2 regions of the Metabacillus flavus genome follow, and region 2 is predicted to be linked to the other one. Evidence: a T-box and tRNA genes for the amino acid it is inferred to sense, from the RefSeq annotation. Region 2 holds a T-box; the other holds one or more tRNA genes.
The links. A T-box is a leader RNA that pairs with one kind of tRNA and senses whether it is charged. The one in region 2 lies ahead of trpS (tryptophan--tRNA ligase), so its partner is inferred to be a tRNA-Trp.
Positions count from the first base shown of each region.

Region 1: it has a tRNA-Trp gene. The T-box ahead of trpS (tryptophan--tRNA ligase) is inferred to sense a tRNA for this amino acid. The anticodon was not compared.

Region 1 is NZ_JAGVRK010000001.1:823,012-826,397, forward strand. It holds rRNA gene J9317_RS04295 (23S ribosomal RNA) at 1-298, shown strand, start outside; rRNA gene rrf (5S ribosomal RNA) at 427-542, shown strand; tRNA gene J9317_RS04305 (tRNA-Asn) at 549-623, shown strand; tRNA gene J9317_RS04310 (tRNA-Ser) at 630-720, shown strand; tRNA gene J9317_RS04315 (tRNA-Glu) at 729-803, shown strand; tRNA gene J9317_RS04320 (tRNA-Val) at 950-1,025, shown strand; tRNA gene J9317_RS04325 (tRNA-Met) at 1,187-1,263, shown strand; tRNA gene J9317_RS04330 (tRNA-Asp) at 1,268-1,344, shown strand; tRNA gene J9317_RS04335 (tRNA-Phe) at 1,655-1,730, shown strand; tRNA gene J9317_RS04340 (tRNA-Thr) at 1,895-1,967, shown strand; tRNA gene J9317_RS04345 (tRNA-Tyr) at 1,984-2,067, shown strand; tRNA gene J9317_RS04350 (tRNA-Trp) at 2,073-2,146, shown strand; tRNA gene J9317_RS04355 (tRNA-His) at 2,165-2,240, shown strand; tRNA gene J9317_RS04360 (tRNA-Gln) at 2,303-2,377, shown strand; tRNA gene J9317_RS04365 (tRNA-Gly) at 2,439-2,513, shown strand; tRNA gene J9317_RS04370 (tRNA-Cys) at 2,521-2,594, shown strand; tRNA gene J9317_RS04375 (tRNA-Leu) at 2,603-2,683, shown strand; gene J9317_RS04380 (MEDS domain-containing protein) at 2,895-3,386, shown strand, end outside.
Region 2 is NZ_JAGVRK010000001.1:1,225,739-1,229,124, reverse strand. It holds gene J9317_RS06355 (peptide ABC transporter substrate-binding protein) at 1-480, opposite strand, end outside; gene J9317_RS06350 (DUF3899 domain-containing protein) at 860-1,213, shown strand; T-box leader at 1,258-1,473, shown strand; gene trpS (tryptophan--tRNA ligase) at 1,548-2,537, shown strand; gene J9317_RS06340 (MFS transporter) at 2,995-3,386, opposite strand, start outside.

The DNA of each region.
Region 1 (3,386 bases), 400 kb from region 2:
AGACAGTTCGGTCCCTATCCGTCGCGGGCGCAGGAAATTTGAGAGGAGCTGTCCTTAGTACGAGAGGACCGGGATGGACGCACCGCTGGTGTACCAGTTGTCTTGCCAAAGGCATCGCTGGGTAGCTATGTGCGGACGGGATAAGTGCTGAAAGCATCTAAGCATGAAGCCCCCCTCAAGATGAGATTTCCCATCGCAAGAGTAAGACCCCTGAAAGATGATCAGGTTGATAGGTTCGAGGTGGAAGCGTGGTGACACGTGCAGCTGACGAATACTAATCGGTCGAGGACTTAACCTTTATTCAAGTAAGGCTGCTTTACTCGTGCAGCAATCGTTATCTAGTTTTGAGTGAACAAAAAAGATTAAAAAAAGTCTTGATTTTTTCTCCTCAAACTATATAATTAATCTTGTCACTTTTAAAATTTGTCTGGTAACTATGGCAAAGAGGTCACACCCGTTCCCATACCGAACACGGAAGTTAAGCTCTTTAGCGCCAATGGTAGTTGGGGGTTTCCCCCTGTGAGAGTAGGACGTTGCCAGGCAGGTATTCCGCAGTAGCTCAGTGGTAGAGCTATCGGCTGTTAACCGATCGGTCGCAGGTTCGAGTCCTGCCTGCGGAGCCATATTATGGAGAGCTGTCCGAGTGGCCGAAGGAGCACGATTGGAAATCGTGTATACGTCATAAGCGTATCGGGGGTTCGAATCCCCCGCTCTCCGCCATAATATCTGGCCCGTTGGTCAAGCGGTTAAGACACCGCCCTTTCACGGCGGTAACACGGGTTCGAATCCCGTACGGGTCACCAACAGTTTTTAATCAGCAGCAAGTTAAAGGTGTTATAATCACCCAACAAAATGATTGCAAGAGGGTTGGGAGGAGCAAGCAATTCTAGGAGTCGAGAGAGCGAACACGACAACGAAGTGCGCCGCTCATCACAAACCGAAACTATATGGAGGATTAGCTCAGCTGGGAGAGCATCTGCCTTACAAGCAGAGGGTCGGCGGTTCGATCCCGTCATCCTCCACCATTTTAACTTAATAACTTTTATTACCGCGGGGTGGAGCAACGAGCAATGCTTCCGTGAAAAAGCTTCGAGTTGTACTCGCCGAGCTGCTGCTTGGTTTTACTTCCTGAGGCGAGGACAGTCCGCTGTCTATGAGCATAGCTAAACTTAATACTTTTTATTATCGCGGGGTGGAGCAGTCTGGTAGCTCGTCGGGCTCATAACCCGAAGGTCGCAGGTTCAAATCCTGTCCCCGCAACCAAAATGGTCCGGTAGTTCAGTTGGTTAGAATGCCTGCCTGTCACGCAGGAGGTCGCGGGTTCGAGTCCCGTCCGGACCGCCATTTGATTTTTCGATCAAATCTAAGTAAAATGTAAGAGGGTTTCAATAAGCGAGAAGGTCGAGGAAGCGACTGAGTGAGCACAGGAGCGTATATCAATACGTGAGGATGCGATCGAGGGAGCAGACGAAGAGATTCGAAGCTTAGTGGAAGCCGAAACTTAATGGCTTGGTAGCTCAGTCGGTAGAGCACGTTCGAATAAGCTGCGAAGCGAAACATCAGCGCACAAATCGAGCTGCTGCTTGAATAGGCTTTCTGAGATTTGGGCGATTGTGCAAGTGAAATACTTTGGTTCTGACGTAAACAATAAAATGGCTTGGTAGCTCAGTCGGTAGAGCAATGGACTGAAAATCCATGTGTCGGCGGTTCGATTCCGTCCCAAGCCACCATAATCAACTTAGATAATATGCCGGTGTAGCTCAATTGGTAGAGCACGATCGAATAAGCTCCCTGGAATCACTTCAGCGCACAGATCGAGCAGCTTCTTGACTAAACACCCTGAGATCTGGGCGACCTTATCAAGCAGGAACGGTTCATATCACAAATATTATATGCCGGTGTAGCTCAATTGGTAGAGCAACTGACTTGTAATCAGTAGGTTGGGGGTTCAAGTCCTCTTGCCGGCACTGTCTTCACTGATGTGGAGGGGTAGCGAAGTGGCTAAACGCGGCGGACTGTAAATCCGCTCCTTAGGGTTCGGCAGTTCGAATCTGCCCCCCTCCACCATTTATAGGGGCATAGTTTAACGGTAGAACAGAGGTCTCCAAAACCTCCGGTGTGGGTTCGATTCCTACTGCCCCTGCCAATATAATTTGATAATGTGGCGGTTGTGGCGAAGTGGTTAACGCATCGGATTGTGGTTCCGACATTCGTGGGTTCGATTCCCATCAGTCGCCCCATATTTTTGTCTTTAGATATTGGCTGCTGTATAATGAACATACATAATGAGTACATACATAGATGGGCTATAGCCAAGCGGTAAGGCAACGGACTTTGACTCCGTCATGCGTTGGTTCGAATCCAGCTAGCCCAGCCATTTTTATTTTAAAGTAAATGATTCGTTTCCTTTTGCATAGAATGACATACAGAGGAAAAATGCGGAAGTAGTTCAGTGGTAGAACATCACCTTGCCAAGGTGGGGGTCGCGGGTTCGAATCCCGTCTTCCGCTCCATATGTACGGCGGCATAGCCAAGAGGAAAGGCAGAGGACTGCAACTCCTTTACCCCCGGTTCGAATCCGGGTGCCGCCTCCAAATTGTATGCCGGTGTGGCGGAATTGGCAGACGCGCACGACTCAAAATCGTGTTCCTCTGGAGTGCCGGTTCGACCCCGGCCACCGGTATCACAAAAAGACTTCAACGATTACGTTGGAGTCTTTTTTTTTCAGCAAGAAATTTCCTTTAATCTTATCGTAATTACACATAGGCCATTTTCTCTATAAATGTAGTTAATATACCTAATCTTCCTTTCGTTAAATTCTTTTCTTTGCAAACATGTTAGAATGGTAGGAAGAATTAAAATGAATACACTTTGCTTTTTAAGGAGCCCTTTGCTTGAATACATCCATTCAGGATATGAAGAAAAAAATAGATGAATATAAAAGCGGGCATATCTTGTACCTAATAGATGAGCCGCAGGCGTATTTGAAGAATGCTGCTGCCTACATTCTCTCAGGAGTTGAGCAGGGAGACCATGTCTTTGTCATTGAGAATGATCGAATGTTTGCTTCGCTATTTGAACTGGTTAAAGCTTCTTTAACGAGGACTCAGTTGGACCGGGTTCATTTTGTGAATAATTTTGATTTTTACTATTCCCGAGGGGATTTTAATACGCCGACCATTGTGGCTTATTTTCTGGAGGTTGTGAAACCAATTATTGATGCAGAGCAATCTTATCGGACGTGGGCTCATATTGAGTGGGGAAAGTTACAGGATATTGAGGATGAGGTTGATGCATATGAGGTCAACGCTCAAAAGACTGTGCATGAGATGGATTTGCTTTCTGTTTGTGGATACGATAAGGATCGGCTGACTGAAGATATGAAG
Region 2 (3,386 bases):
ATTAGCGATTTTGCCGATCATCATGTATGGGCCGTAAGGAGAAGCTGTTTTAGGGTCAAGAGCGCGCTGCCATGCAAAAACGAAATCGTTTGCTGTTACAGGATCTCCGTTTGTCCATTTAGCGTTATCTTTAAGTTTAATAGTGTAAGTTAGCTTATCTTCGCTTTCAGCTGGATCTTCACTAGCAACAGCCGGGATTGCCTGTTGGTCTTTATCCAAGCGGTAAAGTCCTTCATTAACGTTATTGATGATTTCGAAGCTTGCTGCATCCTCAGCCATAACGCTGTCCATGGACGGAAGCTCAGCACTTTCAAAAACTTTAAGTTCTTGTGGTACAGATGGTGTTTCTGCTTTTTCGCCATTACCGTTATCCTTAGGCGTAGTGCTTGATTCGTTTTTGTTGCCGCCGTAGCAAGCAGTCAAGAACAAACTAAGGACTAAAGTAAGTACTACTAGAAGTGAAAATTTAGAATTTTTCACTTGTTTGACCCCCTTTTATTTTCTGATAATTCTTACAAGGATTATTATACAAGCTTTTAAATATTTGTACATGTGTTTTTTTAAAAAAATTTACACAAATGCAATAATACTAATAATTCAGGCCTATAAAAATAGTTCTTTGTACCTAGTTGTTTCGTTTTATATTTCAGAGAATTTTTAAAAAGTTGCTAGCTTAGCCTTGACAAGCAGGGTGTCTGTAAAAAATAATTAATGTTTATGTAAAGAGAGTGTAAGATTCCCTATGCATAATGGTAAAATATAGGGATATAAATGTGTGTGCTACTTTTCAAATATAATGAACCTCACACGAAATATTATGGTTATACTAGTATTATTCATTAGAAAGCGGTGATTCCAGTTGAAAAAAAGCGTCTTTATTTTCCTGGGTGGATTGGCCATTTCCCTCATTGGATGTTTTCTATACTATAGAGAGCTGACTCTTCTTGGTTTTATTAATTCCTCTTTTATTGTTGGCGGCTTTCTACTGTTCGCTTCTTTATTCGGGACGGTTGCGCAGAGCGGATTTTTCGATGCTGCTACTTATGGGATGAGAAGGACGTTTAAAATTAACGGGAAAGATATGGATAAAGAAGAAGCGCAGAGCATGCGTCCATTTTCCGAGCTCGTTTCCTTTTCCGTTTCCCCTCTCCTGTTTGCCAGTTTGGCCTTATTAGGTTTAATGATGATCGGGCTTGGCCTATACTATGTATAGTTGCACGAAAAGCATTTCTTTTTTATAATATGTATCAGTTAAATGTACCGGCTATGATAAAGAGTAGTACACGGATTATTCATTTGCAGAGAGCCTGAGGCTGCTGGAAATCAGGCATTGAACTTCGTGGAATGGACTTTTGAGCCGCATGCCGAAATAGAATTAGGCAATGCCGTATGTCCTGCGTTAAAGGATTTTAAGCGGCTTTCCGTTGGATCGGAGAGCAATCAGGGTGGCACCACGGTTCATTCGTCCCTTCTTCAGGGATGAGTGGGCCTTTTTTTATTGGCTTAACACAGAGCCGTAATTTAATGTAATAGAGGAGATGTTTCCAGTGAAAACCATTTTTTCAGGCATTCAGCCGAGCGGAGTCGTAACATTAGGCAACTACATCGGCGCCATGAAGCAATTTATCGAGCTTCAAAATGATTACAACAGCTATTTCTGCATCGTCGATCAGCATGCAATCACGGTTCATCAGGATAAGGAGAAATTACGCCAAAGCATCCGCAGCCTTGCAGCCCTGTATGTTGCAATCGGACTGGATCCAGAAAAAGCGACCCTGTTTATCCAATCGGAGGTGCCCGCGCACGCTCAGGCCGGATGGATGCTTCAATGCGTTGCGTATATCGGCGAGCTTGAGCGCATGACGCAATTTAAAGATAAGTCTTCAGGTAAAGAAGCAGTTGCTGCCGGTTTGCTAACGTATCCGCCATTGATGGCTGCAGACATCCTTCTATATGGAACTGATCTTGTACCGGTTGGAGAAGATCAAAAGCAGCACATTGAATTGACCAGAGACTTGGCTGAGCGCTTTAACCGCAAGTACAATGATATTTTCACGGTACCGGATGTCAGAATTCCAAAAGTAGGAGCACGCATTATGTCTTTAGCCGATCCTTTAAGGAAAATGAGCAAATCCGATCCGAATCAGAAGGCATTTATTACCCTTCTTGATGAGCCTAAGCAGATTGAGAAGAAAATCAAAAGTGCCGTGACTGACTCAGAAGGCATTGTAAAATTTGACAAAGAAAACAAACCAGGGGTTTCCAATCTCCTTTCCATTTACTCTATTTTCACAGGATTAACGATTGAAGAGCTGGAAGTGAAGTATGAAGGAAAAGGCTATGGAGATTTCAAAGGAGATTTGGCTCAGGTCGTAGTTGGTGAGATTGCCCCGATTCAAGAGCGATATTACGAGCTGATGGAATCCGATGAACTTGACCGTATTCTTGATGAAGGAGCAGAACGCGCGAATCGCGCAGCTAATAAAATGCTTCGGAAAATGGAAAATGCAATGGGATTAGGAAGAAAACGCAAATAATTAGAAGGAAGCTCAGCCTAGCTGGGCTTTTTTTATACGAGCAGGTTTGAGGAAAAAAAGAGACTGTCTAAAAAGTCTTACTGATAGAAAATGATCGAAACCCCTTGACGTTGTGAAAGCATTCGCATGGGTGTAATTTTATATAGGTACTTAGAACAATTCTGGTTAGGCTGATTGGAGCGGAAGGTGCGCGACTCCTGCGGGAGCAGCGGGACAGGTGAGACCCCACAGGCGCTTGCGCCGCGGAGGCTCACCGCCCGCCCCGCGGAAAGCAAGCATCCTGCAGCGTAAATCAGCCAAAACCAATCTAAATTCTAAGAGAGGAAGCACTTTTTTTTGGTCTTTTTTCCACTTATCAATTTCCTGATAACCGCATGCCAAACGGCTCTAAAGCAAAAAGACCCTGTTCCAAAACTCAAAAAGATGCCCGGCCGCGAGACCAGGCATCACCGTTTGTTTACATCGAGTGACCAGAATCGGAAATCTCCACTTTCTCCGCCTTCAGCTCTGATTCCAAATGGGAATCCTTTGATGACTCTGTCATCCTCCAATAAGTAAAAAAACTAATGGCAATACAGAGAGCGACATAGGCGTAAAACAGCCATTCCACTCCCATACTCTTCATCCACAAAGCAATGAATTCGGCGGTTCCACCAAAGATTGCCACTGTTAAAGCATAAGGGAATCCAACACCCAGTGCCCGGATTTGGGTAGGAAACAGCTCGGCTTTTACGATTGCATTGATGGATGTATAGCCGGTCACAATAATAAGCCCTGTCATCATAAGCAAAAACGCGCCGGTTGGATTTTGCGTTTGCTCGAGAAGCAGGAAGATCGGAACGGTAAGAA